Regions from separate parts of the Bacillus kalamii genome, predicted to be linked through region 3. Evidence: riboswitches for the same ligand, from Rfam matches in the RefSeq annotation. Region 3 holds a riboswitch; each other region holds the start of a gene.
The links. A riboswitch is a leader RNA that binds a small molecule or an ion and turns the genes downstream of it on or off. The one in region 3 is predicted to bind S-adenosylmethionine.

Region 1: another riboswitch for S-adenosylmethionine. It lies ahead of ABC357_RS20145 (methionine ABC transporter ATP-binding protein); the one in region 3 lies ahead of ABC357_RS07570 (trans-sulfuration enzyme family protein).
Region 2: another riboswitch for S-adenosylmethionine. It lies ahead of ABC357_RS01010 (O-acetylhomoserine aminocarboxypropyltransferase/cysteine synthase family protein); the one in region 3 lies ahead of ABC357_RS07570 (trans-sulfuration enzyme family protein).

The regions. Positions count from the first base shown of each region.
Region 1 covers NZ_JBDFMI010000006.1:485,435-495,808, reverse strand. The annotation lists gene ABC357_RS20190 (Zn-dependent hydrolase) at 1-731, shown strand, start outside; gene ABC357_RS20185 (NCS1 family nucleobase:cation symporter-1) at 728-2,242, shown strand; gene ABC357_RS20180 (hypothetical protein) at 2,376-2,516, shown strand; gene ABC357_RS20175 (PaaI family thioesterase) at 2,714-3,202, shown strand; gene ABC357_RS20170 (DUF817 domain-containing protein) at 3,247-4,023, opposite strand; gene gpmA (2,3-diphosphoglycerate-dependent phosphoglycerate mutase) at 4,286-5,041, shown strand; gene ABC357_RS20160 (iron-containing alcohol dehydrogenase family protein) at 5,100-6,188, opposite strand; gene ABC357_RS20155 (MetQ/NlpA family ABC transporter substrate-binding protein) at 6,217-7,044, opposite strand; gene ABC357_RS20150 (methionine ABC transporter permease) at 7,072-7,743, opposite strand; gene ABC357_RS20145 (methionine ABC transporter ATP-binding protein) at 7,733-8,746, opposite strand; SAM riboswitch class I at 8,850-8,955, opposite strand; gene ABC357_RS20140 (YbaK/EbsC family protein) at 9,270-9,731, shown strand; gene ABC357_RS20135 (heme oxygenase) at 9,949-10,284, opposite strand.
Region 2 covers NZ_JBDFMI010000001.1:188,886-199,259, reverse strand. The annotation lists gene sufD (Fe-S cluster assembly protein SufD) at 1-377, opposite strand, end outside; gene sufC (Fe-S cluster assembly ATPase SufC) at 395-1,183, opposite strand; gene ABC357_RS24370 (YuzK family famiily protein) at 1,451-1,591, opposite strand; gene ABC357_RS01025 (MetQ/NlpA family ABC transporter substrate-binding protein) at 2,064-2,903, opposite strand; gene ABC357_RS01020 (methionine ABC transporter permease) at 2,916-3,584, opposite strand; gene ABC357_RS01015 (methionine ABC transporter ATP-binding protein) at 3,577-4,605, opposite strand; SAM riboswitch class I at 4,723-4,837, opposite strand; gene ABC357_RS01010 (O-acetylhomoserine aminocarboxypropyltransferase/cysteine synthase family protein) at 4,942-6,261, opposite strand; SAM riboswitch class I at 6,384-6,490, opposite strand; gene ABC357_RS01005 (SCP2 sterol-binding domain-containing protein) at 6,577-6,915, opposite strand; gene ABC357_RS01000 (thioredoxin family protein) at 7,019-7,339, opposite strand; gene ABC357_RS00995 (toprim domain-containing protein) at 7,452-7,817, opposite strand; gene gcvH (glycine cleavage system protein GcvH) at 7,973-8,359, opposite strand; gene ABC357_RS00985 (arsenate reductase family protein) at 8,433-8,789, opposite strand; gene ABC357_RS00980 (acyl-CoA dehydrogenase family protein) at 8,960-10,374, opposite strand, start outside.
Region 3 covers NZ_JBDFMI010000001.1:1,488,713-1,499,086, reverse strand. The annotation lists gene metH (methionine synthase) at 1-199, opposite strand, end outside; gene ABC357_RS07575 (bifunctional homocysteine S-methyltransferase/methylenetetrahydrofolate reductase) at 192-2,036, opposite strand; gene ABC357_RS07570 (trans-sulfuration enzyme family protein) at 2,084-3,238, opposite strand; SAM riboswitch class I at 3,327-3,432, opposite strand; gene mscL (large-conductance mechanosensitive channel protein MscL) at 3,596-4,063, shown strand; gene ABC357_RS07560 (phosphatase PAP2 family protein) at 4,141-4,836, opposite strand; gene ABC357_RS07555 (vWA domain-containing protein) at 4,936-6,867, opposite strand; gene ABC357_RS07550 (ATP-binding protein) at 6,886-7,761, opposite strand; gene dapF (diaminopimelate epimerase) at 7,951-8,907, opposite strand; gene ABC357_RS07540 (diaminopimelate epimerase) at 9,000-9,290, shown strand; gene ABC357_RS07535 (hypothetical protein) at 9,352-9,519, opposite strand; gene ABC357_RS07530 (NUDIX domain-containing protein) at 9,650-10,096, shown strand; gene ABC357_RS07525 (beta-class carbonic anhydrase) at 10,260-10,374, opposite strand, start outside.

The DNA.
Region 1 (10,374 bases), on a different contig from region 3:
AAGGCAGCGAGGATCATCGGCTGAAAGAAGGGACGGCATATTTGGAACTGCATATCGAACAGGGACCTGTACTGGAGAGCCTCGATACTGAAATAGGCATTGTTGAAGGTGTTTTAGGGATGGCCTGCTATGAAATTACGGTAACAGGAGAATCCGACCATGCGGGCACTACGCCTATGAATATGAGAAAAGATCCATTATTCGTCGCAGCAGAAGCCATTACCGAGCTCCGCAGAGATCTGTCCACAATTGATGATGAATTAGTCTTTACAATGGGGCGCATGAATGTTTCCCCTAATATCCATACAGTCATTCCCAATAAAGTTGTGTTCACATTGGAAGCAAGGCATAAGGATCCCGAGAAAATCAAACAAGTGGTCGATCGGATCGAAGCCTTGCCGAAAGAAAAAGAAGGCTGCCGCATTTCTTCCGAAAAATTATGGGGAAGAGATACGGTTGTTTTTGAGCCTTCCATTTGTTCACGGATGGAAGCGGTAAGCCGGGAATACGGATACTCTGCCCATCGAATGTACAGCGGCGCCGGGCATGATGCACAGTTTATAGCCAGCTATATTCCATCTGCTATGATTTTTGTTCCAAGCTTAAATGGCAAAAGCCATTGCGAGGAGGAATATACCAGCTTTGAGGATTGCGCCAAAGGAGCCAATATCCTGTTGGGAACTGTCATGTCGCTGCTGTCGGCCTCCAATAAAAGGGAGGAGCGTGTATGAAAGTACAGATTGAAGAAAATTCAATCGTTACATTAAAGGACGGGGTGAGCAAATCCTTAGAGTCCAGCCCGCTCTGGAATGAGGATTTGCGGCCGACCTCTAGGAGTGAACATTCCTGGACTGGATGGAGTTTTGCTTCTCTCTGGATCGGTATGTGCCTTTGTTTACCGTCTTATACAATGGCAAGTGCCATGATTTCTGTCGGGATGAACTGGTGGCAGGCCCTCTTAACGATTTTTATAGGGAATTGCATCATCCTGGTTCCTGTACTCCTCAATTCCCATGCAGGCACGAAATACGGCATTCCTTATCCCGTTTTTGCCAGGCTGTGGTTCGGTTCGAAAGGGGCGCATATCCCGACTGTCACAAGGGCGCTCATATCGGCTGCATGGTTCGGCATCAACGTTTGGTTCGGTACGACAGCTATTGATACACTGATGGGCGTCGCTTTTTCCTTTTGGGATCAAGTTCCTTTCCATACAGCCATCACATTCGCCTTCTTTCTTCTGCTGAATGTCATCGTCGGTTTCAAAGGGCCGGGAGCCATAAAATGGCTGATGATTATCGCCAGTCCGGTAGTTGGCATTGCTTCTATTTTTCTTCTTATCTGGGCCATTAAAAGCGCCCATGGCCTAGGGCCATTATTGACCGAACCGGGCAAATTCCATACAACTGGTTCTTTTCTCGCTGTGTTTTTCCCTTCCGTTACGAGTGTCATCGCCTTTTGGGCAACTGTTTCCTTGAATATTCCCGATTTTGCCCGCTACGCCAAATCACATAAATCCTCACAAATCGGCCAAAGCCTTGCCCTTCCGCTTACGATGACTATTTTTTCGTTTATAGGTATTTTTGTTACTTCCGCTACTGTCATAGTATTCGGCAAGGCTATCTGGCAGCCAGTTGAATTGCTGGCCAAATTTCCGACGCCCATCGTGTTTATCGGCGCGATCATTGTTGTACTTGCTTGTCTGGCAGTGAATGTAGGCGCCAATTTGGTAGCCCCGGCCCGTGCGATTGAGAATATGTCTCCCAAGCACATAACCTTTGGCCTGGGCGTACTGATAACAGGTGTCTTGGCTATCTTGATGCAGCCGTGGTATCTACTGTCCAACTTCAGCACATTGCTATACGGTTTCCTCGGAACGCTTGGCGCTTTTTTGGGGCCAATCGATGGGATCGCTATGGCCGACTATTGGGTTGTAAGGAAACGGAGGCTGCATTTGGCTGAATTATACAGGCCGGATGGCAGATACAGCTATCGATCAGGCTTTAACATGGCTAGCATCCTTTCATTCGCGATAGGCATTCTAATACCGGCTATCGGACTTATTGTCCCTTCTCTCTCGTTTCTCTGGGAAAATGCCCTGATGTTTGGGCTCGTGATTGCCGGAGCATGCTATACGTACTTAATGCGAAATGACCGAAGTCTACTAACCTCAAAGGAATATGAAGAGATCACCACTCGAAAAGATGATACGGAAGCGGCAGATCTGAAAGCGGCAGCCAAATAATACGGGAGAAATTGAGAAACACCCTGGGCCTGAACCGCCCTGAAGGTGTTTCTTTCTTTTAGCTATTTTCTCTAAACAGGCTGATTACAGTGTTTCATTGAACGCACTGGAATGTGAGGAGGCTTCTCCATACGTGGAAAAACAGAATTATTTTTCCGACAAAAGAAACATACAATATGGCGAACCCAATGAGTGCGACCATAATCCCTGCAGCAATGCCGTCCGGCGGGGCCAGGCTTCTTCCGATTGCATCGGCCGGCACCAGTATATGTAGGAAGCCTCGAATGCAGTCAATGAGGCGAAAAATTATATATTCTCTTAATGAATGACTGAAAGAGCGAAATAAAGAATGAATGCAGGAAATGATTTTTTAATATATTGCTTTCATTTATGAAAAGAGGCTACATCATTAGATGTTCCAATCATTTCCTTTTGTCCGTGCTATAATGGTCTTAAAAAGGAGGGTTTCTGATGGAAGATAAAGTGTTAGTTGCCATCCAGGATGAGTATCCGGATGACTTCGCTTGGTGCTATGGCTGCGGCCGTTTAAATGAAGATGGCCATCATTTCCGCACAGGATGGAATGTGGGAGACGAAACAATCACGATTTATCAGCCGCTGCCGGAACATAAAGCACTGCCGGGATTTGTTTATGGAGGATTGATTGCTTCTTTGATCGATTGCCATGGAACAGGTTCTGCAGCATTGGCGATGCATCGGAAAAATGGCCATGAACCTGGGGATGGCGCTGAGCCGCCCCGCTTTGTTACTGGATCGTTACAGGTGAAATTTATGAAGCCGACTCCTCAAGGGGTGGCTTTGCGTGCGGTAGGGAAGGTGTCTGAAATCCATCCGAAAAAATGGAAGGTTGAAACCGTTGTTTATGCAGGCGATGAGCTATGTGCGGCAGGTGAAGTAATCGCTGTTGTGATGCCATCTACTTTTGTGAAAAGTGAATGAATAACAGAAGAAGCAATTGGGCGCTAATTGGCCCAATTGCTTTTTTATACATCATATGAAGGGGGTGTACGTGACGTTTGCACGCTAGTATCTTTCACTTTTTTTAATTGCGCAACAATAATGATACTAATGACCACAAGCAGGAACCATGAGCTGATTTTGCCGATATGGACAAGGGACCATGCTTGCCTTTGGTCCGGGTATTGCCAGGCTCCTAAAAAAGTTGTTATGTTTTCAGCAATCCAAATGAAGAAACCAATCAAAAGAAAGGATAAGGAAAGCGGCATACGATACATACGCCCGTTCAACTTAAAGTAAACAACTGTTTTGAAGAAGATAATGAACAATAGAGCTGTCAGCCACCATCTGGCATCAAAAAGGTAGTGGTGGGTAAAGAAATTCAAGTATATAAGGACAGAAATAAGAATTGTCCAGAACGCCTTGGGCCAACCGGTAATTTTCAAATTCAACCGTCTCCAGGCTTGGCATATATAGCTTGCCACACTAGCATACATGAAGCCACTATACAAGGGGACTCCGAAAAACTTGCTATATGCTTCTTCAGGATACGCCCATGAGCCCATATGTACTTTAAAGAGTTCAAGGGCCAGGCCGATAATATGAAACAAGCAAATGACTTTCAGTTCATCGATCGTCTCCAGTTTTGCCACGACCATAAAAACTTGAGCGGCAATACAGATGATGAGGATGAAATCATACCTATGAAGGTAAGGGATTTCGACCACTTTTGAAAGGGCCAGGGCAACGAAAATAACGACAGGGAAAATACAGGACATCGCCTGAAGATAAGCGAAGTGCATGAGTGATTTCAAGTGTAGCTGGCTCCTTTTTTAGAATTGATGAATCTATATTCCGTTTTCTATTCTACTATAAGCATGTTGATAAGTGCCAGAAATGAGAGACATATGCCGGTTTCTTGCCTTTGTTGAACATCCCATCCTTACATCGTAAAGGTGAAATAATTATATTTTAATAATAATAAAGCAGATGCGAATGTTTATGGAAAGGTAGAATGTGGGAAGATGCTATATAGATGAAGTTCGTAGAAGGAGGAACTGATGAATGAAGAAACTGGTGCTTATCCGGCATGGGCAAAGTGTATGGAATCTGGAGAATAAGTTTACAGGTTGGACAGATGTAGATCTTTCAGAAAATGGCCTTGAAGAAGCGAAGCGGGCGGCAAAAATATTAGCTGAAAATGGATTCACTTTCGATTTGGCGTATACATCCGTTTTAAAACGCGCAATCCGGACATTATGGATTATTCTTGATGAGATGGACCTGATGTGGCTTCCTGTCTATAAATCTTGGAAATTGAATGAACGGCATTATGGTGCCCTGCAAGGGTTGAACAAAAAGGAAACGGCCGATAAATATGGGGAAGAACAAGTACATAAATGGAGACGGTATGTGAATGTAAGGCCGCCGGAATTGTCAAAGGACGATGAACGCTACGCCGGCCATGAGCAGAAATACCATGAATTGAATGAAGAGCAAATTCCTCTGTCCGAGAATTTGGAAGACACGGAGAAAAGGGTTCTTGAAGAGTGGAATGACCATATAGCTCCTAAGCTGAAAGAAAATAAAAAAATCATTATATCCGCACACGGGAATACCCTTAGAGCACTGGTGCGCTATTTGGATGACATTCCGGGAGATGGGATTGCCAGCTTGAATATACCGACAGGGACTCCGCTTGTATACGAGTTAGATGACGATTTAAAGCCTATCCGCCATTATTATCTAGGAATGGAAGGGAAAGTAGCAAAAGAGGAAATTCCTAAGCATTTGAAAGAGCGAGGAAAACAAACAGAATAGAAAAAAAAAGCAGGGATCACCTGCTTTTTTTTTCTAGGAAGATTTCAAGATAACATGTTTATCGGCCAATAAAGGCTTCTAAATCTATGATGGCTCGGGCAACACGTTCTGTTCCCACCGGTCCGCCAGGCAAAATATGAATCGATTCGCCAGGGATGGTCGCTTTTTGGGCGGTTTGATTTATTTTATCGCTGGTTAGATCGGTCACTCCTACTTCTTTTAAGGAAGCCGGCAGGGAAAGCCGGCGGTAAAATGGGAGCAATGTTTTCACTTCAGCCCATTTATCTTCAAGGACCAGTTGGACTAGAATGCCATAGGCCACTTTTTCGCCATGGAGGGCAACGTGGGTTTCATCGAGCGCTGTTAAGCCATTATGTATGGCGTGGGCAGCGGCGACTCGTCCATAATGGTCTCCGAATCCGCCAACCATGCCGGCCAGCATAATGACCGTTTCGGTAATTTGAATGAAAGAATCATTCAATTGCCCTGAGCGCACTGCCTCTATTGCTGCCTCGGAGTGTGTCAATAGTTGCTCTTTGCATAAGGCGGCGACGTGGTGTGAAATTTGCAAGGGAACGGATTTATCGGCAATCGAAGCCATTTGGACATCCGCTTCGTACCATTTGGCCAATGTATCCCCAATTCCGGCCACTAACAGCTCTAAGGGTGCAGCCAGCAAGATCAAAGGCTCCACCAAAACGAGGCTAGCTGCCTCAGGATATACATCAAAACGGCTGAATACGCCAGCATTGTCATAGATAACGGCTACAGGCGTCCATGGAGAACAATTGGAAGCGAGCGTCGGTATCAGGATATAAGGTGTATGTGTCACATGGCTTGCGGCCTTCACTAAGTCCAGTACCTTACCGCCGCCGACACCGATAATGGCATCTACATGATGTTCGGCAGCCAGCTGGGAAAGGGCATCTATCTCGGAGAAAGAGCATTCGCCTCCATACGTAAAATCAATGCTTTTTGTATCTCTCAGTGCCGGCCAGTACGGCCGTGCGGCATGCCACGATTTGCGGCCGTGGACAATGATCACTTTTTCAAATCCGCGCTCTTTGAGCTTCTCTTCCAGTAACTGAAGGCTTCCCTTCTGAAGGATATATTCGCTGGGTGCCCCGTGTACAGATATGGTTTCCATTCTGATTCCCTCTTTCCCATTTAAAAACTTATTTTTTCATCCAATCTGGTTTTCCGAAGCCTTTGAAGTCGGCATCAATTACTTTTTCAAATTCAGGCGATTCCACGACTTCTTTCACATCTTTAGCGTATGCAGCATCTTTTTTATCTGTTTGAACGGCGATGATGTTGCGGTATGGGTCGAGCATATTTTCAAGCGTAAGCGCACTTAATAAATCCATTTTGGCTGCCAAGGCAAAGTTGCCTGGAATGGCTGCTAAATCTGCGCTATCAACTGAGCGTGGGAGCTGTCCTGCTTCAATTGGCTGGAATTTTAAATGCTTTTTATTTTCTTTCACATCTTTTTCGGATACAGTCAGTGGGTCCGTTTTTGGATCCAATTTCAGGAGCCCTTCATCTTCCAGCGTATGGAATGCCCGGGCTGCGTTGGTCGGGTCATTTGGAATGGTGATGGCCGAGCCTTCCTTTATGCCGTCCAGCGATTTGTATTTTTTTGAATAGATGCCCATTGGAGCAGTAGGGACAGAAATAAGAGCTGTCAGATCCAAATGGTTTTCCTTCGCAAAGTTTTCTAGGTAAATGCTATGTTGGAATAAGTTCAATTGGATATCCCCATTTGCTAATGCTTTGTTGGGTTGAATATAATCGCTGAATTCAACGATTTTGACCTTGTATCCTTTCTTCTCTAAGCCAGGTTGGATAGCTTTCTTCACCATGTCGCTGTATGGGCCTGCTGTTGCACCTATTTTTATTTCTTTCGTGTCTTTGTCTGCAGCTTTCCCTGAATCTTTTCCTCCACAAGCTGCAAGTGCAGTAACCGATAATACTAGAATAATTGCCAAAAACCATTTCTTCATGAAGTTCTCCCACTTTCTATATGTGTTTTATCTTTTATCAACCGCTTTGGCGATCCAGTCGCCAAGAAGCTGGATTAATTGGACGAGGATGATCAGGATAATGACGGTTGTTATCATGATCGTATTGTCATAACGGTAATAGCCGAAGCGGATGGCTAAATCGCCTATCCCGCCTCCGCCGACAACGCCTGCCATTGCCGAGAAACCAATCAGTGAAATAAGGGTCAGTGTAATCCCTGATATAATGCCGGATTTGGCTTCAAGCAAAAGCACGTCTTTAATGATCATCCATGGAGTTGCTCCGGCTGCGATAGCTGCTTCAATAACCCCTTTATCGATTTCACGCAAAGCTGTTTCAACAATGCGGGCAAAGAAAGGTATCGCTGCTACCGATAAAGAGACACTTGCCGCTGCAGGGCCGATAGTAGTGCCCAAAAGCGCATTGGTCAAAGGAATTAGGGCAACAAGCAATATAATAAAAGGAATGGACCGGATCATATTGACGATGAAGCCAAGGATGCCATTCAACCACCGTCCGTTAATGAAAAGGCCCTTATCTGACATGTATAAAAGAATGCCAGTAGGCAATCCGATAATGGTGGATACGGCAAGAGAGATGGCAATCATATAGAGTGTCTGTAAGAATGCTTGATTAATATCCGGTATGAGTTCGGCCAAATGTGCAAAATCAAAGCCCATGGCGTATCACCTCCACTTGTGCCGAACGATTTGCAATAAATTGCAGCGCTGCCTGCACTTCCGCCTTTTTCCCTGCTATCTCCATAATGAAGACGCCAAGAGGTTTTTTTTGGATGTATTCGATTGATCCATGCAGAAAATTGCCTTGTACAGCAAATGTCTGCAGTGTATCAGAGAGGATGCCTTCGCCGGCGATCGATCCCCTAAATGTAATTTTGACGATGGTTCCATTGCACGTGTCCAGAATGGCAGATGGAATCTCGTACGATAGGACACTAGAGATGAATTCCTTTGTCAGCCCAGTGGAAGGGTTGGCAAAAAGGTCATATACCTGGCCTTCTTCAATCACCTTTCCCCGTTCCATGATGGCCATTCGATGGCAAATTTCTTTTACAACATTCATTTCATGTGTAATCAGTACAATTGTTATGTTCAATTCCTCATTGATTTTTTTCAACAAGGCAAGGATGGATTTGGTTGTGGTAGGATCAAGTGCCGATGTCGCTTCATCGCAAAGCAGGACAGTCGGGTTATTTGCCAGGGCGCGCGCGATGCCTACCCTTTGCTTTTGCCCGCCGCTTAATTGGGATGGATAGACATCTTTTTTATCGAGAAGGCCTACTATATCGAGTAATTCCTCGACACGCGCCTTGATTTCGGAGGCCGGTGTTTTGGCAGCCTTTAAGGAAAAAGCAATATTTTCATAGATTGTTTTTTGGCTGATTAAGTAGAAATGCTGAAAGATCATCCCGATTTTAAGGCGGGCCCGCCTTAACTCTTCGCTTTTTAATTTTGTTAAATCTTGGCCATCTACATAAATGCTCCCTGATGTAGGACGCTCCAGCAGGTTAATACAGCGCAGCAAAGAACTTTTTCCGGCTCCTGAATAGCCGACAATCCCATATATTTCTCCTTCATGAATGGATAGTGAAACCTGATCCACACCTGTCACTTCGCCACTCTTTGTTTTATAAATTTTTGAAACATTTTGAATATTAATCATATGGTGTCCTCCTTATATGTATTTCCCGTTGCTAAAGAATGGTTTTTGGAATTAAAAAATGCTTCTTTCCACTGAAAGAAGCATCGATTTGCACATGTGCATCGGCTTATCTTTCAGAATGAAAGTCATTCTGCAGGAATTGGCACCTTCCCTTACAGGGGGTTGCCGGACGTCATAGGGCCTTGTCCCTCGGTCACTCTCGATAAGAATGGTATGAAGTTTTAATATTAAAAAAATAGTACTAAGAGATGGAGAATCTGTCAATCGCCTAATTAAAAGAATTATTAGAAGAAAGCGGTTCCATTATGTTGGTATCAAGGTAAAAAAATTTTCAAATATATGTAGGGATAGAGACTTAATAGTCATGGTGTATGTATGTTTATTGAATAAATGTAAATAAATGAATAATATCCGCGTGTCAACTGATTTGAACAGTTTCATAACAATCAAGTAACAGTGAGTGCTATAATAGTCATTAAATATCTGAATAATTTGATTATTAGTAAGCCAGGAGGAGAATGACATGTCCATTGAACAAGTAAAAGAGTATTTTCAGGAGTTCCGGATAGATGGCCGCATACAGGAATTTGTTGAATCCAGCGCTACAGTTGATGAAGCAGCGGCGGCAGTAGGGGTTATTCCTGCCCGTATCGCCAAAACATTATCTTTCAAGGAAGAAGACACCGCCATCCTTGTCGTCACTGCAGGGGACATGAAAATCGATAATAAAAAATTTAAAACGAGATTTGGCTATAAAGCTAAAATGCTTTCGCCAGATGAAGTACTCCATTTTACGGGACATGCGATAGGGGGAGTATGCCCGTTTGGACTGCGAAATAAGTTGGACGTCTATTTGGATGAATCGCTGAAGCGTTTTGAAACAGTCTTCCCTGCATGCGGCAGCAGCCATTCGGCAATTGAACTATCATTGGATGAGCTTCAAACCTATTCGAAAGCGACTGATTGGGTGGATGTATGTAAATAATAGCAAAAGCGCCTGCTTCCCCACGACCAGCTTAAGACGAAGCACTGATAAAGGCTAGTCTATGCCTTTGAACAAGATTTGGCTTAAGACCGAGGGGGTGTGGCGCTTGGAGCTGGATGAGAAAACCGCCACCGGTCCTTTTGGTATTGATTTCACGCCTTAAGCATAGCTTCTTCAAAAAAATAGCACAGCCATTAAGGCTGTGCATATGTCTATTTTATTTTGCAGTTGCTTCGAGCACGGAAGCTACGTCATACATAAGTAATTCGCTGCCGAGAATTGGTGATTCTTTTTTTGCTTCATCCGATTGAGGATCCGGACGTTTGTGGGCTTCTTTGAAAGAATCGCTTTGTCTCCAGGCAGTAAAGCCCTCCATGTTCTCCCAATACATATTCACATTCAGCTCGTCATAATCGGGTAAATTCTTGGTGATCAGAACTTCAACCTTCACAAATCCGTCCATACTTTGCAATGCGCCTGGCTTAGTGAAGCTCCCAGCCATTTTTTCAGCCATTCCTTGTTTCACTTTAATACGGTTTGTCACGACGATCATTCCATAACAGCTCCTTTTTCTCCTATTTCAATGCAATTCATGAGAAACAAAAGTCTACTAAACTATTATACGCTCAGAATACTCCAAACT
Region 2 (10,374 bases), 1.3 Mb from region 3:
CTGTGCTCTCTGGCAGCTGTAAAAATATCTGTAAAAATGACGCCTTGCTTCTTCAATTCCTCTGATACGAATGAAAAAGCAGGTGTGTTATTGCGTTGGATATAAAGAGTGTGATTTTCGTTCGTCCCAACAATATTCTTTACATCCTCAGGCAATTCATCAATCGACTGGTAAGCGGAACTTTCCACTGCATGTGCAGGAAAATCGGTGAAGTTCCAGCTTGTAATCTTCGTTTTGTCCGGCTTAGGCATTTCCAGGGAAGCCGCTTTATCAAAAGCAGTTTCTCTAAGCTCTTTAAGCCATATCGGTTCATTATTTTGCTTGGAATAAGCGCTGATTGCGTCTTTTCCAAGTGGTAGTTTTAATTCAGTAGTCATCGAAATCCCCCCAGCGCTTAAGCTTCTTGGCCTTCAGTTTCGTCTTCTTCAATACCTAACTCTTTCTTAATCCAATCATAACCCTCAGCCTCCAGGCGCTGTGCCAATTCAGGGCCGCCTGATTTCACGATGCGGCCTTGCATCATGACATGGATATAATCAGGTGTAATGTAGTTCAACAGGCGTTGGTAGTGAGTGATGATCAAGCAGCCGAAATCATCGCTGCGCATCTCATTGACACCCTTAGAAACGACCTTTAATGCATCAATATCAAGACCGGAGTCGATTTCATCCAGGATAGCAATCTTAGGCTGGATCATCATCAATTGAAGAATCTCATTCCGCTTTTTCTCTCCGCCTGAGAAGCCCTCATTCAAGTAACGCTGCGCCATATCTGGGTCCATTTCAAGGAATTCCATTTTTTTATCCATTTCACGGATGAATTTCATGATTGAAATTTCGTCCCCTTCTTCGCGGCGGCTATTGATTGCCGAACGCAAGAAGTCTGCATTTGTTACTCCTGAAATTTCACTTGGATATTGCATGGCAAGGAATAGTCCTGCTTGAGCGCGCTCATCTACTTCCATTTCCAATACATCTTCTCCATCCAATGTGATGCTTCCGCTAGTTACTTCATATTTAGGGTGCCCCATAATAGCAGATGATAAGGTAGATTTACCTGTACCGTTAGGTCCCATGATTACGTGGATTTCTCCGCCGCTCACTTCAAGGTCTACCCCTTTCAGGATCTCCTTGTCGTCAATGGCAACGTGTAGATCTTTCACTTGCAATGTAGAACGTGTCATATTTATACCTCCAACAATGTCTTGTATAGTTACTATATTTTAGAAACTGATTCTCACTTTATTCTCATTACAATATTATAACAGATTAAAAGTAGAATCAACAAATTATGCCTCATTTGACACTATACTCGTAGTGTTTATCGAATAGAGTGCGATTCAGTAATTGCCATTTCGATTTGGCCATCAATCTTCTATTAGTATACTACTCCATTCCGGCAAAGAAGTAAAAAAACCAGTGGATATTAATCACTGGTTTTTCTCTCCAACTTATTTAAATACCCGTCGACTGTATTCATTCAAGATTTGATGACTTTTAGCGTAGCTTCTTTCTCTTTTTTTCTCTACTCGCATTCTTACATCCAAGTCTCTGCTGTATACGTCATAGCCTACTCCGTGAGAATTTTGCATAGCCTTTTCCATTTCACCTGTCACATTCAAATCCAACTCATGGGAGTTAATAATGAACCAATCCTTTCTTTAATGCGCCAAGTTCTGGCGCTTTGTCAATTAATAGGTTAACACTTCTTGTGCATTTCCCTCAAATCGTATTTACCCTCATATTCGGATATTAATCACCATAAGGAGGAATAAGGAAAACAATATATACTGAGCCTTACAATTACTCGAATATTCTTCCATATAACACCGGACCAAGATCAGCGCCTATTTAGGGTAAAAATCAACTTATTGAGAATGGTTGTCAATTAACTGAGAATTGATAAGTACGGACATACGGAAAAAGATCCGGGCATTGCCTGCCAGGATCTTTTTCCTATTAGTTGTTTTCGCATGATAATGATCCAGTATGCACGAATAGCGGAAAGCCTTGAGCAGCCATCTCCCATTAATAAGCACAAAGTTTCGAAAACAGCACACTATTTTATTCTGAAACAGGAACAACTGCCCCTTTATATTTATCTTTGATAAAGTCCTGAATCTTTTTGGAATGAAGGACTTCCACTAATGTTTTGATATCTTTATTGTCTTTATCTTCTTTGCGTACAGCAATAACATTTACATATGGGGATTCCGAACCTTCGATTGCAATTGAATCTTTCAATGGATTCAATCCTCCATCAATGGCAAAGTTACTGTTGATTACGACAGCATCGCCTTCATCGTTATTATAAACCTGAGTTAACAGAGCAGGATCGATATCTGTTTTAAATTTCAATTTTTTTGGATTATCCGTAATGTCTTTGACTGTAGCTGCTGTTTTATCGATGCCCTCTTTAAGCTTAATTAGCCCTTTAGCCTCCAATAATGATAGTACACGGCCATGATCGGCAACAGAGGAGCTCATAATGATTTCAGCGCCTTTAGGCAGGTCGTTCAGCTTTTTGTACTTTTTGGAATAAACAGCAATAGGTTCGATATGGATTCCGCCGGCATTGACAAAACCGTAGTTATTTTCTTTGTTTTGAAGTTCCAAATAAGGGATATGCTGGAAGTAATTAGCGTCCAATCCACCCTCTGCCAATGTTTTATTCGGCATTACATAATCATTGTATTTCACGATTTTAAGGTCAATCCCTTTATCCTTCAACAAAGGTTTGGCTTCTTCCAAGATTTCTGCATGCGGTACATTCGATGCACCGACCACTAACTTATCGTTTTCTTTTGAATCTCCCGTTGATTTTTCATCTTTATCGCCTGTGCCGCATGCAGCAAGCAATAATGTTAACGCCAGAACAAATAATAAACTAATACGCTTTTTCATTTTAGTCTCCCCTTATCTTTTGTCTGTTTTGCGAGTAAAATAATCACCAATAAATTGGACTATGAAAACAACCACTAGAATAATGATTGTAGCCACTAATGTTACATCTGACTGATTGCGCTGGAATCCGTCAAGATAGGCAACATTCCCCAATCCGCCGGCACCCACTACACCCGCCATGGCAGTGGACCCGATTAAAGCAATGGCAGTTACGGTTATACCTGATATAATAGCCGGTTTGGATTCAGGCAATAATACCTTCCAAATGATCGTACTTGTTTTTGCACCCATTGATTTCGCTGCCTCGATAACACCTTTATCGATTTCCCGTAGTGCGATTTCAACCATACGCGCATAGAATGGGGCTGTTCCGATAATCAAAGCAGGCAAAGCCGCCTCTGCTCCTATCATGGTCCCCACCAGCATCTTCGTCAGAGGGATCAACAGAACAATTAGAATAATGAACGGTATGCTTCGAAAAATATTCACATAGGCCCCGACAACACCGTACACCAGCTTGTTTTCCCATAGATTGCCCTTAGATGTCAAAAATAATATTAATCCTAAAGCGACTCCGAGAATAAAGACAAATAATAATGAGATAACTGTCATGAACAGTGTTTCATAAGTAGCTACCCACATAACATTCCAATCTATATTTTGGAAAAACGAATCATTCATGTGTAATCACCTCCACTCCCACTCTGCGGTCTTTCAGAAATTCTATGGCTTGCTGCAGTTCGGGAGCACTTCCATCTATATGAAGAAACAATGTTCCGTACGACCCTTTTTGTGTTTGTGCAATCTTCCCTTGAATAATATTAATATCGAAAGTAAATTCCCGGATCAATTGATTGACTACCGGCTGATCCGTATCATCTCCGACAAATGTCAGCTTGACGACATGGCCGGATGGATATTTTTGCAGTAAGTTTTCGATGGCTTCATGTGTGTCTTCTGGATCCGTCAATTGTTCGACGAATCTTTTCGTAATAGCTTGTTGAGGGTTTTTGAAAACATCAAGGACATCCCCTATTTCCACTACTTTGCCTGATTCCATCACTGCTACTCTGTGGCATATCTTCTGGATAACATGCATTTCATGCGTAATTAAAACAATGGTTAATTTCAATTTACGATTTATGTCCACCAACAAATCAAGGATGCTGTCTGTCGTTTGCGGATCAAGCGCTGATGTTGCCTCATCGCACAACAGGACACGCGGATTGTTTGCCAACGCACGGGCTATCCCTACACGTTGCTTTTGCCCCCCGCTTAATTGGGATGGATAGGCATCTCCACGCCCTTCTAATCCAACCAGATTGATCAGCTCGTTCACCCTGGCTATTCTTTCTTTTTTAGGTACGCCTGCTATTTCTAACGGAAAAGCGATATTATCGCGGACCGTTCTTGACCACAGCAAGTTAAAGTGCTGGAAGATCATCCCGATTTCATGTCTAGCCTTGCGTAAATTGGCTCCCTTAGCGGATGAAATTTCATGTTTGCCTACTGTAATGCTTCCTTCAGTCGGTACTTCCAATCCGTTCAGCATGCGGATCAATGTACTTTTTCCAGCTCCACTGTAACCAATGACTCCAAATATTTCACCGGCATCAATATCTATTGATACCGAGTCGACAGCTTTTAATGATGAACCGGATTTTCCCGGAAATATCTTTGTTACATTATCGATTTTTATCATGATTACTCACCTCTTTAATACTGCTTTTTTAAAGATGCCCATTGTTTCGCTTTTCTAAAATAACAAAAGCCTTTCTGCGTAATGAGCAGAAAGGCATGAATAACAATAGGGACCTTTCTCTCATCTATCAAAGCATCATTTGCTTTGTGTGAATTGGCACCATTTCAAAATAAAATCTTTGACGGTTGCCGGGTTTCATCGGGCACATTCCCTCCACCTCTCTTGATAAGAGCTTCGCAACTTATTCAATTGTCATACTATAAGTTAAAGTGATTCTATCATTATATAAAAATACTGTCAATAACATAAAAGACTAATTTCCGCGGAAAAGGCATTTTACTTGGTCTTTGAAGACAAGGAAGTTTTTCCTGTTGCCACTTCTATCGCCTTCTCCAATTCTTCAATTAAATCATCTACATTTTCGATTCCAATCGATAATCGGACTAGGTCTTCGCTTACGCCGGATAATTTTAATTCGTCTGCGCTAAGCTGCTGGTGGGTTGTGGACGCAGGGTGAATAATCAAACTTTTGGCATCCCCGACATTTGCCACATGGCTCCAAAGCTCAATGGAATCGATCAATGCAGCACCAGATTCTCTTCCTCCTTCTATGCCGAACACAACAACTGCTCCGGCACCTTTAGGCAAATACTTGCTTGCCAATGCATAGTTTTGATTATCAGCATCTCCAGGATATAACACCCAATCAACAGCAGGATGTGCTTTCAAGTATTCTACAATCCGCTTTGTATTGGCGATATGCTCCTTCATACGGACATGCAAGGTTTCAAGGCCTAATGTGAATTGGAACGCATTATATGGGGAAAGTGCAGGCCCTAAATCACGGAGCAACTGAACACGCGCTTTCACGATAAACGCCGCTTCTCCCACCGCTTCGCTAAACACAAGATCATGATAGCTCGGATCAGGAGTTGTAAAGCTAGGGAATTTGCTTGAATTCCAATCGAACTTGCCGCCATCCACGATAATGCCGCCAAGTGTTGTTCCATTGCCCAACAACCATTTAGTTGCCGAGTGGATGACGATATCAGCCCCAAATTCAATCGGCCGGCATAAATAGGGGGTTGCAAATGTATTATCAACAATCAACGGTATTCCGCTCTCATGGGCAATTTCAGCCACCTTTTCTATATCGAGCACATGCAGGCTTGGGTTGCCGATCGTTTCTGCAAAAATGGCTTTAGTATGGGGAGTAATAGCTGCCCGGAAGTTTTCTGGATTATCAGGCTCGACCAACGTAGTCTTGATGCCATACTTAGGCAATGTATTGGCGAACAAATTAAATGTGCCCCCATATAAATTGGATGCTGCCACAATTTCATCGCCTGCTCCTGCAATATTCAGGATAGCAAGTGTGATCGCTGCCATTCCGCTAGATACAGCCAGTGCGCCTATCCCCCCTTCAAGCTGTGCCACTCTTTCCTCGAAAACAGTCACAGTAGGGTTATGGATCCGTGTATAAATGTAACCCGGTTCTTTTAATCCAAAAAGATTTGCAGCATGCTCACTGTCTTTAAACAAATAGGCATTGCTTTGGTAAATAGGAGCTGAACGTGCTCCTGTCACAGGGTCCACCTGCAAACCTCCATGTATGCTGACTGTTTCAAAACGGTATTGCTTCTCTTTGCCACTCATCACGCATTCCTCCTTGTTATATGATTCAACCTTTGAAGACCCATCGATAATCATCGCACTTGGCAATGGATTTCCTCATTAAAAAAAGCTTCTTCGAAAAGAAGAAGCTTGATAGCCGGTTCTTCTCATCTTTACGGAAATAACTTTCCGCTGGAATTAGCACCATGTACGATTTGTACTGGTTGCCGGGCTTCATAGGGCCATTTCCCTCTGCCTCTCTTGATAAGATAATTCATATTAAACTTATTAACTTAATTGGAAATATACCATTTTTACAACAAGGAAGTCAATGAATTTTTAAAAAATTTAAATAATTTAAACTGCTTCTTTTCTATTGCTGAGCAATAAAAGGGCTTCAAGCAACAGAATCTGCCGATAGTTTCCCTGAAGATGAACTTTATTCATCTGTTGAAGCTGGCGTAGCGAGACATTTCCCTTTATCACTTCGTATAACTGGTCTTCCTCGCCAATGATGGAAACACGGTATGTCCCTTTATCCGTATAATGCGTATGGACTTCGTTATTAGATAAGAATAAATGCCATTTCTTATGCTCCGAAGAAAACACGACCATGGTATTCGCTTTTTTCAATAAGACATGCAATTGCCGGCGATCTTCCAGTGTACTAAGCATCGTTTGCAATAGTTGATCCAACGTCGCCACTTCCTTTCCCAATCTCTTATAGAAAGTAATACAACGCCGGACCTATAAACACCTCTATTAATTGCTCGACAAGTATTTCGGGCTTGTCGAACCATCAGTCTGCTTTATTTATGCTATCTCTGATAGTCCCTAGCAAGTACGGGACAGATTGAAAGGCATATATTTTTTCCATAAGTGCCCCCCGCTTGAACAGCAGCAAACAAGGAACGCTTTCTACTTTGTAATCCACTGCGATTCCCTCAATGTAATTGGCGTTGCTTTTAGCCATCTGCACATCAGGCAGCATTTCTTCCACTACCATCAGCATTCTGGACGCCACTTGGCACGTGCCGCATAGTGGTGTGTAGAGATAGAGGCATAAATCGCCTTTTTCGAGAATGTATTGTTTAATATTTTCCCCATTCCATTCTTTCATGATTGATGATTCATCCTTTATTGAAAATAATACGGCAGAGTGAACTCTCCTTCTATATCCTAGCTTCTCCCATACAATAGGCCAAGAGATGCTTAATTCCATTTGTGTAAAGTCAGTTGGGACGTGATAAATATTCTGCATGAATAAGAAAGTTGGCACTGAGCAATACGGTCGCAATGTGGTGGTATGGTGCAGCAGCCACTTCCCTATAAGCCCTGTCAATATATAGATGCTGGGCACAGGGAAATTCCCGTTTAAATTGCTTGCGCAGTTTTTCGCCGGATTCGTCGCTATCCGTCAGAATATAGACATCCTTATCATATAGCTCCTCGACAAAAGCATCCATTTTCTGATAAGAAATGGTGCCATTTGTACAAAGAACTTCAATATCCTCATTCAATATCTCTTTGACTTTTTTCCGATCTGAAGAGCCTTCCACAATCAATACTTTATCAGCATGTACATTTTCCAATGCCATCACCTTTTCAGTCTATTTCTTTTGGTTTCCCTTTACACATAACATAACCGAAAAGAACATAATTATCTATCGAAAAGTATTGATTCAAATGGGTAAGAGCATTGCTGGTTTGCCTATAAAAAAAAGGACTGCCACGCAGTCCTTTTGCACTATAGTCAGTCTTCGTTGATCATTTCTTCATATTGTTCAGCTGTCATCAAGTTTTCGATCTCAGAAGCATCGGTAGGTTCAATAACAACCATCCATGCTTTATCGTATGAAGATTCATTTACGAATTCAGGATTGTCGTTCAACTCTTCATTCACTTCAACAATTTTTCCGGATACAGGAGCGTATAGTTCCGAAACAGTTTTAACAGATTCAACACTTCCAAATGGCTCATCAGCTGAAATGCTGTCGCCAACTTCAGGAAGTTCAACAAAAACGATATCCCCAAGCTCCGATTGAGCAAAGTCTGTAATACCGATTCGCAGTTTATCTCCTTCTGTTTTTACCCATTCATGTTCTTCTGAATAACGTAATTCCTTTGGTGTGTTTGCCATTAAAAATCCCTCCACTTTACTTATGGTATTTGTTCTATTTATGAATCATGCTTACGAAAAAAGTGTAAGCATCTTAAAGCCATGTCTCCTGGAACTGCTCGTCCTTAAAACCGACCGTCACTTTCTTTCCATCCGTAACGATTGGGCGTTTTATGAGCATACCGTCAGAAGCAAGCAATTCTAGCATCTCATCCTCCGTAGCATCCTTCAGGACATCCTTCAAACCTAACTCGCGGTATTTCTGTCCGCTTGTATTAAAGAATTTCTTCAGCTCAAGCCCGCTTTTTTGATACAGATCCCTCAAAGCTTGCTTGGACGGGGGATGCTCCACTATATGTACCTCTTGGAAGGAAAGGCCATTGCTTTCCAGCCACTTTTTTGCATTTCGGCATGTACCGCATTTTGGATACCAATACATTGTCAATTGCATATTCATCACCTTCCTTTAGGATACCTAAAACTGAAAAAAAGTACAAAGGTTTTGTTTAAATCGAAGCCTGAAACCACTAGTATACAACACAAACCGCTTAATCAACGACAAACGTGAAAGAAGCCGCCATTACGGGCGGCTTTCTGTTATCTAACAAGTTCATACTGAAATCAAACAGTATACTTTTCTGCTTCGATTAGAGCTTTGGATGCTTCGCGTTTTTTACTGATTACGTTAATTGGCGTATGGCGTGTCAATTTACGCAATGCAGAAATCATGACGCGCAATGTATCGCCTTGTTCAGTGGCAATCAGTGTTTCTTTCGCATGCTGTTCAATCAAATTGAACGCTTCCTGGCAAAAGATTTCTGTGTACAATAATTTCTGTTGGCTCTTCTCTTCCCCAACTTTTCCGATTGCTTTTTCTGTACGCAGGACAGCGGATTCCATAGCATACGTCAATGAAGCGATATCGGCAATATTCACAAGGATTTCTTGCTCATCGTTTAATTGAGTGCCATATTTTTGCGCAGCTAGGCCGGCAACTAGCAATCCGATCTTCTTAGCGTTCTTAACAAGCATTTTTTCCTGTGCCAATGCTTCTTCGCCCGGTTCTTCAGGCATAAGCATCATCAACTCTTCCTGAAGTGCCATCGCTTTTTGCAATAATGGCAGCTCACCTTTCATCGCTTTGCGGAGAAGTGTTCCCGGAACCAAGAAACGGTTAATTTCATTTGTTCCTTCAAAAATACGGTTAATGCGTGAGTCGCGATAGATTCTTTCGATTTCATACTCTGCCATAAAGCCGTATCCGCCGTGTAATTGAACGCCTTCATCCGCCACATAATCCAATACCTCTGTAGCGAAGAATTTATTCATTGAGCACTCAATCGCATATTCCGCGATTGATTTAGCCACTTCTTTCCCATTCTTGGCTTCTTCCTCAGAAAGCATGCCCATCCGATCATCAAACAAGCCGACAGTTCGGTATACTGAGCTTTCAGCTGCATAAATTTTAGATGCCATAGTAGCTAATTTTTCTTTCGTTAAGTTAAATGAAGAAATCGGCGTTTTGAATTGCTGGCGCTGGTTTGTATATGATGCTGCCACTTCGAACGCACGCTTGGAAGCTCCCACTGCTCCTACACCTAATTTGTAACGCCCAATGTTCAGGATATTAAAGGCAATGATATGGCCGCGCCCCACTTCGCCTAATAGATTCTCAACAGGCACTTGCGCATCTTCAAGAATCAATGTACGTGTAGATGAGCTCTTAATCCCCATTTTCTTTTCCTCTGCGCCAGTGGATACACCAGGGAATTCTCTCTCAACGATAAAGGCCGAGAACTTATCGCCATCTATTTTTGCATATACAACAAACAGGTCGGCAAAACCGGCATTTGTAATCCACTGTTTTTCGCCATTCAATACGTAATGAGTGCCTTCGCTATTTAATTTAGCAGTCGTTTTTGCACCTAGCGCATCAGAACCGGAGCTGGGCTCAGTCAAAGCATATGCAGCAATTTTTTCGCCAGTAGCCAAGACAGGCAAATATTTTTGCTTTTGCTCTTCATTTCCGAAAAGGA
Region 3 (10,374 bases):
AACCGGCGGCCAAATAGGCTTCATGTATATTTCGTATAATATCCGGTGCCGTTTCAGAAAGATATTCATTGCAGCCATCGTATTCTTCCCCTCCAAAATCTTCCGGAGAGAGATTTGCATCTTGGATCATGGTTCCCATTGCTCCGTCGAGGATGAGAATCCTCTCTTTCATTAATTCTTCAATTGTATGCTTACTCATAGAGAACCGCCCCTTTTTTCACCATCGCATCTTGTGCTCTTATATATTTGGTTAATTCAACCGTTATTCGATATCTTAAAAATGGTGTAATTAAATAAACTCCGTTGAACCTGTCCATCGCCGCACTTATGAGTTCCTTCGCTATAGCAATTCCCTCCCTCTCTGCGGCAAACGGCGAATCTCCTGCTTTGCCCATTGCACGAAGTACATCGTCCGGCAAGGTTATCCCAGGAACTTCATGGTGTATAAATTCCGCATTCCTGTAGCTTGTCAACGGCATGATGCCAATAAAGACTGGTGCATCCAAATGCTTAACCGCCTGATACACTTCTTCCACCTGTCCAGCCGAATAAATAGGCTGAGTCAGGAAGGAGTCCGCTCCATATTTGATTTTTTTCTCCATCCTCGCCACTGCTTTATGGAGTATCTTCACATTCGGGTTAAAAGCAGCGGCTACTTTAAAGTTCGTTTTTCTCCCAAGAGGCTTTCCACTATACGACACACCTTGATTAAACTGCTTAATGAGGGCGATTAAATCCATCGATGAAACATCATAAACAGATGTGGCACCCGGAAAATCCCCTACTTTTGATGGATCTCCAGTAATGACAAGCAATTCCTCCATGCCTAAGGTATGCAATCCCATCAAATGGGATTGCAGGCCGATCAAGTTATGGTCACGGCAAGTCAGATGGATGAGCGGGTTAATCCCCATATTCTGAAGTTTCATGCCGACTGCCATATTGCTGATCCTCGGTGTAGCAAGCGAATTGTCGGCCAACGTAACTGTATCCGCCCCTGCCTCCATCAATGCCTTTGCCCCTTCAAAATAAAGGGAAGTATCTAACGTTTTTGGTGGATCAAGCTCCACTAAAATAGTCCGCTCCGTTTTGGCTTTTTCATAAAAGGCTTCCGCCACGATCCCGGCATGTTGATCGCTGACTTGAATTTTTGGCTGGATAATTTTCTTTTCTGTGATCGGCGGCAAACCATCAAGCGCTTTTTTCACTGCTTTGATGTGGTTCGGTGTTGTACCACAGCAGCCTCCGATTATTCTTGCCCCCTGTTCCCTTAGTTCCAGAGCGCTCTTCCCGAAATAATCCGGATTCTCTTCATAGGTCAATATGCCATCACTGTATTCAGGCAAACTGGCATTCGGGTAAGCAGAGAGTACAGCACGCTGAGGAATGGGCACAGATTGAAGCGCCTTGATCATATGGTAAGGGCCGAGGCGGCAATTTACTCCTATAGCATCCGCACCCAGATCCTCTAACCGAAGCAATGCTTCACTTAAAGTCATGCCGTTTTGTAAATAGCCTACCTCGTGCATAGAGACGTTGGCGATGATCGGTAAATCCGTCTCCTGCTTCGCAATATGCAAAACGGTTTCCATTTCTTCAAAATCATAATATGTCTCCAATAGCAAACCGTCTGGCTGTTCCAACAGAAGGCTAAATAACTGTTCCCTGAAATTCCTTTTGATTTCATCTAGTGTAAGATCTGATTTCCTTAGCCCTCGTGAAGCTCCGATCGTGCCGAATACAAATGAGTTTGGCCCTGCCGCACTTTTAGCGATTTTCATTCCTTCCCTGTTAATGGATGAGACGTATTCTTCAAGTCCATACCTTTTTAATTTATAATGATTGGCTCCGTATGTGTTCGACTGAATGATATCTGCACCGGCCTTTACGTAGGCAAGGTGGATATTTTTAACCAGATCGGAATGGGTCAGGTTCAATTCCTCATAGCATTGGTCTGATCCAGTAGCATACAGAAGTGTCCCCATTGCCCCTTCCCCGATCAATATCCTTTTTTCCATCTCTTTTCTAAACTCCATCTTGCATTCCCCTTTATTGCATTGAATTCATACCTATTTTTCCTTTATTAGTATGCAGCCTCTTTCACCGGGCTCAACGCCTGGGTAAGGTCGGCAATCAAATCATCAATATGTTCAATACCGACCGACAGGCGGAGTAAACAATCACTTATTCCCTTAGCTCTTCTTACTTCTTCAGGTATATCCGCATGTGTTTGTGTGGCAGGGTATGTTAGTAATGACTCCACACCCCCTAGGCTTTCTGCAAAGGAGATTAAGCCGACTTGCTTCAACACCTTTTCCACTAACACGGTTTCTGTTACTTCAAATGAAAGCATCGCTCCAAAACCACTGCTTTGCTTCAAACTGATTTTTCGCTGTTCATGATCTTCAGTTCCAGGATAATAAACTTTGCGGACCAGATCATGAGAGCTAAGCCACGAAGCGATGGATGCAGCATTTTTTTGCTGCTGCTCCATTCGGATGGCCAAGGTCTTGATTCCCCGCAAACATAGCCATGCATCCTGTGGCCCTAAAATGGCCCCTGTCCCATTTTGGAGTTTGCCAATTTGGTCGCTATATTCAGGTGACGCGGTTACCACTAATCCTGCTATCACATCGTTATGCCCGCTAATGTACTTTGAAGCACTATGGACTACGATATCTGCCCCGAATACGATTGGCTGCTGTAAATAAGGCGTCAGGAATGTATTGTCCACTATTGTCAATAAGCCATGCTCTTTCGCAAGGGAACAGGCAGCTCCCAGATCTGTTACCTTCATCAACGGATTGGAAGGTGTTTCAATAAATAGGGCAGCCGTATCGGCTTTAATGGCATTCTTAATTTCTTCAAGATCGGAGGTGTCCACGTAAGAAGCCTTAATCCCATATAGGCTGAATGTTTCTTCAAGCAAACGGTACGTTCCTCCATATAAGTCATCAGAAATAACGATATGGCTGCCGGGTTTCAATAAAAACAAAATAGTTGTAATAGCAGCCATGCCAGAGGAAAAGGCAAACCCTCGGTCTCCTCCCTCAAGTGAGGCAATCGCTTCTTCAAGCGCTTTTCTCGTTGGATTGCATGTTCTTGAATAATCAAATCCAGTACTCTTGCCCAGTTCCGGATGTTCAAATGTTGCGCATTGATAGATTGGCATACTGATTGCCCCTGTAGCTGAATCTTTTTTGACTCCCGATTGCACCAATTTAGTTTCAATTCTCATTTTTTCTCCTCCAAACAGGTTTTCAATTGAACGGTAAAAAGGCACCCTTTCAGAGAAAGAGCGCCTTTAAAAAAGCTATTCGGCTTCTCTCTCATCGACTAGAAATGAATTTCTTATGGCATTGGCACCGTTCAAGAATATGATGGTTGCCGGAGTGTCTTAGGGCCATATCCCTCGACTCCTCTAGATAAGAGTAATTATTCAATTAATTCAAAATATTGTATTTTTATAATCATAAAGACTTCCTGTGCATTTGTCAATACTCTTCGCTTGACTATCTTTTTAAAATCACATTAAGGTAAAGTAGAGAGAAAAAGAGAGACTATCTATTTTGTTAAGTTGCAGGAGGAAGAAGCTATGTGGGAAGAATTCAAAAAGTTCATAGACAGAGGCAACGTGATCGACCTTGCTGTCGGGATTGTTGTTGGCGGAGCATTCGGGAAAATCGTTACCTCTTTTGTGGACGATATACTTATGCCCCCGATTGGCCTGATCATCGGGAAAGTCGATTTTTCAAACCTGTATATCAATCTGACAGGCGATCAAGATAAATCACTAGCTGCAGCAAAGGAAGCAGGGGATGTCACAATCAATTATGGATCCTTTATTAATATACTCATTAACTTCCTAATCATTTCATTTGCCATTTTCATAGTGGTCCGGCAGGTGAATAAGTTCAGAAAGCCGGAGCCGGAAAAGCCGGTAACAACGAAAGAATGCCCGGAATGCTTATCGGAAATCCCTTTGCATGCAACAAGATGCCCGAATTGTACGTCATTCCTAAAGGAGGATGAGGCAGAAGGTTCGCCTGTAAACGAATCATAGTTGAAACAAAAAACGCCTGTTTAACAGGCATTTTTTGTTGTATACATGTTCAAAAGAGCCTTTCTCCATACTATGCATCAGGATTTATGGATGTTCTGTTTGTCCGCCCTTTTATCGAACCAGCTCTCATAAAAGTGAAAAATCAGCCAGCAAATAAGCAGCCAGAAAGCTCCTGCACTGAAGCCTCCGATAATATCACTCGGATAATGGACCCCAAGATAGATTCTGCTGATGCCGATTGCCGGAACAAGTACGATGAAGAAAAGTATAAACACGGCATCCAACCATTTCCGGCGGGAAATTTTCGCCAGAATGATGACTAAAGATCCATAAAAAATGATAGAACCCATACTGTGCCCACTTGGGAAACTATAGCCGCTTTCTTGGATAATCGGATATATATCCGGGCGCTGCCGTTGAATGAATTCCTTTAGAGCTATGTTGAAGAGGCTGCCCAATCCGGATGCAAATAGCAGGAAAAGAGCATATCTTTTCTTTTTAAATCCTACCAAAAGCGAGGCAATCAGAACTGCCGATATAATCCAAACCTTTCCTCCAAAGAATGTGATGGCTTTCATAATGCCTGTCAGATTATCCGTAACATGCCCCTGCATGTATGCAATGGCACGGTGGTCGAATTGCCTAAGCTCATCTTCTTGCAAATCGGTCAGTACATCAATGAAAATAGCCATGAAGGCAATAATCAGAATCAGCAATAGCCCTACGAAAAGCTGATTCTTATATGTTTTAAAGAAATGGTATGTCTGTTTCAATTGAACAAAACTCCTTAGTTGTCATGAATGGGTTAGGTAAAAGCCATTTACTATTCATAGGTTCCCATAACTCCAGAAAGACAAACACATAAAAGCCGCTTACATATTCTTGACCAGCAATTTTTTTAACAGCTGCGAAAACAAATAAGGCAAATCCTCCATTTGTGGGATGATCATATACTCTTTTTCATAAATATTTTTCATCATCGTTTCTTCCCCGTTTTGCAAGGCCCCATCAGCCAGAAACATTCCCATTACATTAATGCCCATTTTACGCGCTTCCTTAACGGCTGTATACGTATCCACAATTCCATTTTGTTCATAATCTTCCGCTGAAGGCTCTCCGTCGGAAAAGACAAGCAGGAATTTATGCTTTTCATTTCGCATTCTTAGCTGCTCGGCTGCTTTGCGGATAGAAAAGCCATCGCGGTTATCCTCTTGATGCTCCAATTGCATGATGGCAGGGCCGGTTGAGGGATTCAGGCAATCGGCAAATGAAGCGACTTCATGGTACACATTCGGATAATACTCTTTTTTCACCTCGTTCGCATCTTCCCAAAAACCTGCTATGCTATGGCGAATCCTCAAATCTTTCAGCACTTCATGGAATAAGGTGACTGCTTTTTTTGTTTCGTCCATTTTATCGAACATGGATGCAGAGCAATCGACCAGCAAAGTAAATGTAACATCCTGTTCTTTTGCCAAAGCGGTTTTCTTATGGAAGACACGGGGCAGCGGATCTGTAAGTAACGGAATTAGTTTATGAGATAATCTGCCATATAATAAATCCGAACGCCTATTGTTTCTTTTTTGCTCAATGCTCTTTTGGATAGTCCTTTGCAAAGTCCTCATTTCTTGCTGGATGGCTTTCTTTGTTTCTGTATATTGCTCGATATCATCAGCAGTCGGTTGTTCCGGTTTCTTCAAAATATGGACTGCAAATTGATTTCTTTCTCCGTAAGGATAGACTTTACTCTCTTTTTCGCTAGCTGTTTTTTGCTCTTCCAACGCCTCTAAGTCTTCATATTCTTTCTTTTTGGATTGGTGGGAAGAACCATGGACGGAGGCCATCGCCTGGTCCGCATCGCTTCCTTCACGGGCTCCTTGGCCTAGAATCGCTGTATTCACTCCTTTTTCCAACTCAAAACGGAGAAAGGTTTGCTTAGATTGTTCGTTCTTCTGCTCGCGGTGCCATGTGGAAAAGGCTTCATCAAGCACTTCGTTTTCATCGCTGCTTTCATCATCTCGATCATCATTGCGAAGAGAATCTTTTCTTTTCAGATTGGAAAATGTATGGTCCAGTTCGTCAAGCTTTCCGGAAAGTTCCTCAATAGGCATCACAAGGTATGTATTCAGCATATCTTCATTAAAGAAGGCAGTTGAGCGGATTAGGACCGTTTCAACAATCGCTATTATGTCAGCAGTGCCTGCAGCTTCATAAACCTTAAACAGTTCCGGTTTAATCTGATCGACTAAATCCTGCAGCTCAGATGGCACTTCCGCCCGATAGGACGCGTTCCCTTCCTCCGTCAAAAGGGAAATGGCAATCATACAGAAGAACAGATCAAAAGGAAAGCCTCTTGTGGCATTTCCATCACTTTGAGATTGATAATAAGCGAGCAAAAGTCTTCTGCGGGTATTGAACCATTTCCTTGTGCCTGGCTTCAGTTCCTTGCATATTTCCTCCAGGCGTAAATCTTCCAATAAGGTGAAAAGTGAAATGGAAAAATGCTTCGCCTTGATCTTTTTAGAAACCCTGCCGAATGACCGCAAAGCATTTACATCTGTATGATGATAGGTTCCCAACGCCCGCAGGACGATATCACTTTTATATCCGGCTGATCGCTCCATGTCATTGTAATGGTCCCAAAAATGGCTCGCAGTTATGCGATGGTCTGCAGGAATGACCTGATGGCCGAATCCAAACTCAAATTGCAGCTCTTCATTCTTCGAAAGAAGCCTTGCCATGTTCCTTAAGCTGATCGCCATTGACGCATCGACGACAGAATCATTGAATTTGATATATTTCACTGCATCATCTCCCCATTTTTATGGCAATAGCATATCAACAATATTGCCGACAAATTCCTTCTCGCGGTCTTCATCCAATTTATCGATGATTGCCCTTTTGACTGCCCTCTCCAGCGGAATGGCGGATGAAAGATCAGCCGCATCAAGCAATGCTCTGACAGAAGCGGCTTCTTCCGACAAAGTGCCCTGCTTGGTTGCCTGGATCAAATCACACGAAAGCGCAAGGAAGAATTCAATCTCCTTCTCATCTGTAAGCAAGCTTTGATGAAGGAGGACATTCCGTAAAGCTTCACCTTCAATATACGGTACGTCTATTACAATAAACCGGTTTTTCAGCGCCTCATTCAAAGGCGTTGTACCAATATAGCCTTCATTGACTGCAGCAATCACTCCGAATCCGTCTTTGGCAACAATGACTTCCTGAGTAAAAGGGTTCGTGATGGTCTTCCTGTAATCAAGTACACTGTTTAAAATCGGCAACGTTTCAGGCTTTGCCATATTGATTTCATCAATATAAAGGAATTCGCCATTTTGCATAGCCTTCATTACAGGTCCAGGAACGAATACTATCTCTTGCTTCCCATCCTTATATTCAAGCGTTTTAAAGCCCAACAGACTTTCCGCATCTAAGTCTACTGAGCAATTCACCATATGCATCGGATTATTGAATAGTTTAGACAGAGTTTCAGCAAAAGTCGTTTTTCCGCTCCCTGTCGGCCCTTTTAGGAGGATATTCTTTCTTTGGGCCAAAGCAGCAGCGGCATCTATCATCATTTCTTGGTCGGGAGCAATGAATTCCTTGCGCCCGATTAATTCAGTATGTACAGTATCAGCTTTTCTCGTTTGGTCTATCAGCTTTTGGACGCCGTTCGGCAGTGTTTCATATATATTCATGTACTATTCTCCTTTATTAAGTCATCCCCGATAAAAACAAAGCAATATAACCCATATCATATAACAATTTGTCCGAAATGTGGATTTAAAGGCACTGCAACAAGAAAAGTAAAAATTGCTTCACTTTTCATACATTTACGCATGAACCCCATAAAAAAGAGCGGATTCCCCATCCGCCCGCTTTGCGTTCTATTTCTTTGAAATGCTTGAAACCATGGCATCGTAAGCACGCTTTTCCTCCGGGTACTCTTTTCGCCCTATTTCACTGAAATCAGCAGATGTATAATCAATGTCTACTGTATATTCATATGTGGCATTGCCTATCAGGTCAATTGTAAAAAGGCCATCCATGTTATGGACATTGCATTTGACCTTGCCGCCTGGATTATAGACCGTGATATCCTTCTCATACTCATTCAATCCCTGCATGCATGTCACCAGGCTAGAAGCACTCATTGCCGTTCCGCAAGCATTCGTGAAGCCCACTCCTCGTTCGAATGTACGGACAAAAATGGCCTGTTCATCTTTTATTTCCACGAAACTGACATTCACCCCATCCGGGAAGTATGGATTATCTCCATTCAAGTAGACCGCAATTTCTTTTTGGAGATCACTCTCCATGACAGACTGCCCCACAATGGATATAAGGTGTGGATTCGGAACAGCAACAGCCGTCCATAAAAGTTCTCCGCAGTTTTTCAATGATTGATTAATGAATGTTTCACCATCAATTAGCATCGGAAGATCGCCAGTATTAAATGAAACTGGTGAGATTTCAACCTTATACGTTTTCACCTGATCAGCAATCGGCTCCATTTCTTCCACCTCAAGGACAGCCTTCATCGTTTCAATCGCCAGCTTCTGTTTGCCAAGCAATTCACATGCATATCTAGCAACACACCGCAATCCGTTTCCGCACATGGATGCTTCTGATCCGTCAGAATTAAACACGCGCATCCGTCCATCCGCTACTTCACTGTTTTGGAAATACAGTATGCCATCAGCTCCCAATCCCCTGCTTCGATCGCACAGCTTCTTTGCCATAGAAGCTCTTTCTGAATCTGCCATATTCAAAGCCTTATTGAATTCATCTATCAACAGGAAATCATTCCCTGACCCATGGCATTTAATTGCTTTAATATTCATCGCTTTTCCCCCGCTTCGTCAATTAAACATATTGATATTATATGTATTACTTTATATAATTCTAGCAAATAATACTACAGGGTGAGATCATTTTGAGAATAAAAAGAGAATGGAAAGGCTTTACATATATTTTTGATTTTTTTGTCGAAGATGCTGTTCCCTTGGAGGATGAACTCGGGTCAAAGGAAGCAGTCGTGCAGACAAAAGTATTTACTGGCGATAAAGAACTGCTTTGGGAAGGCCCCATTTCAGTAAAATGGAACCATATAGGCATCTATCCGGATCCGAAGGACATGGCAGACGTCAATCTCCCTATGTCGGGTAAACGTATGCTTCTCATCGAATTGCGCCGTTATGTGAAACCTAACAGGCATTTCATATGATATAGAGATTGATGTTTTCCCTCAAGCCAAGTCAATTACCCTGAACGGGAAACCGATTATATCAACCAACCGGTCTCCAATTATTGTATCCTAACTGCTGCTTTATTCCTGTAAAATTGTTGGCCATTGGCAATTGAATGACCTTAACAGCGCGCTGGCCTCCCCTCTTAGGCAATTGTATTTTAATAGATCCACCTAATGGCTTTAAGAAGGCATATACATTTTTCATACTCCATATAGCTAGAGTCAACCATAATATTCGGACAATCTTCAAATCCTTTTCCGCTATTGAAGTCTCATTCTTGTATAGTAAAAAGGATGGCAGTCAGGAAAACTTTACACACAGGGAGGATTATATATTGTTCCATCCATCTTTCACGAAAGACCCTATGTTATTGAACTGTGGAGTCATTATTGAAAAAGACGATAAGATTTTATTGCAAAGAAACCCAGGAGAAACCCATTGGCAGATCCCTGGAGGGATGATGCAGCACGATGAAAAATACGAGGAAGCGGCGATTCGCGGAGTAATGGAAGAAACCAATTTAACCATTGAAAAGATGCAGTTCTACGGTATGCTGTCCGGAAGGGATTGCCTTGTCACAAATAAATTCGGAGACAAAGCAGTCATTCTTCAAGTTATGTTTTTCACAACCAAATTCAGCGGGAAAGTGAAAATACTAGACCATAGCTGCCGTGAACACCGCTTCTTCAAACGAAATAACCTACCAAAAAACCTGAACCCTCAGCACAAGTCGTTTATTAGTGATTGGAAAGCAGAAAAACCATTCCCGATCATCAAATAAAACTCTTGTTAAAGAACGCAATGAAGCCTTGGGAGGTGTTAAAGCTCTTTGCTTAAACCGGCTCCATAGCCTGGTGAAGAACGAATGATGCAATCAATAAGCTGATACAAGGGCTTATAAAAAAAGACCCTGCTGCTTTCGCAGAAGGGTCTGGCTTCACTGATTATTGTTCGTATCCATTTGTAATAATATCCAGCTTGCCAGTATCCGGTGCGATGACCAATCCATGGATAGCCACATCCGCTGGAATCAGTGGATGGTTCCGGATGACATCGACA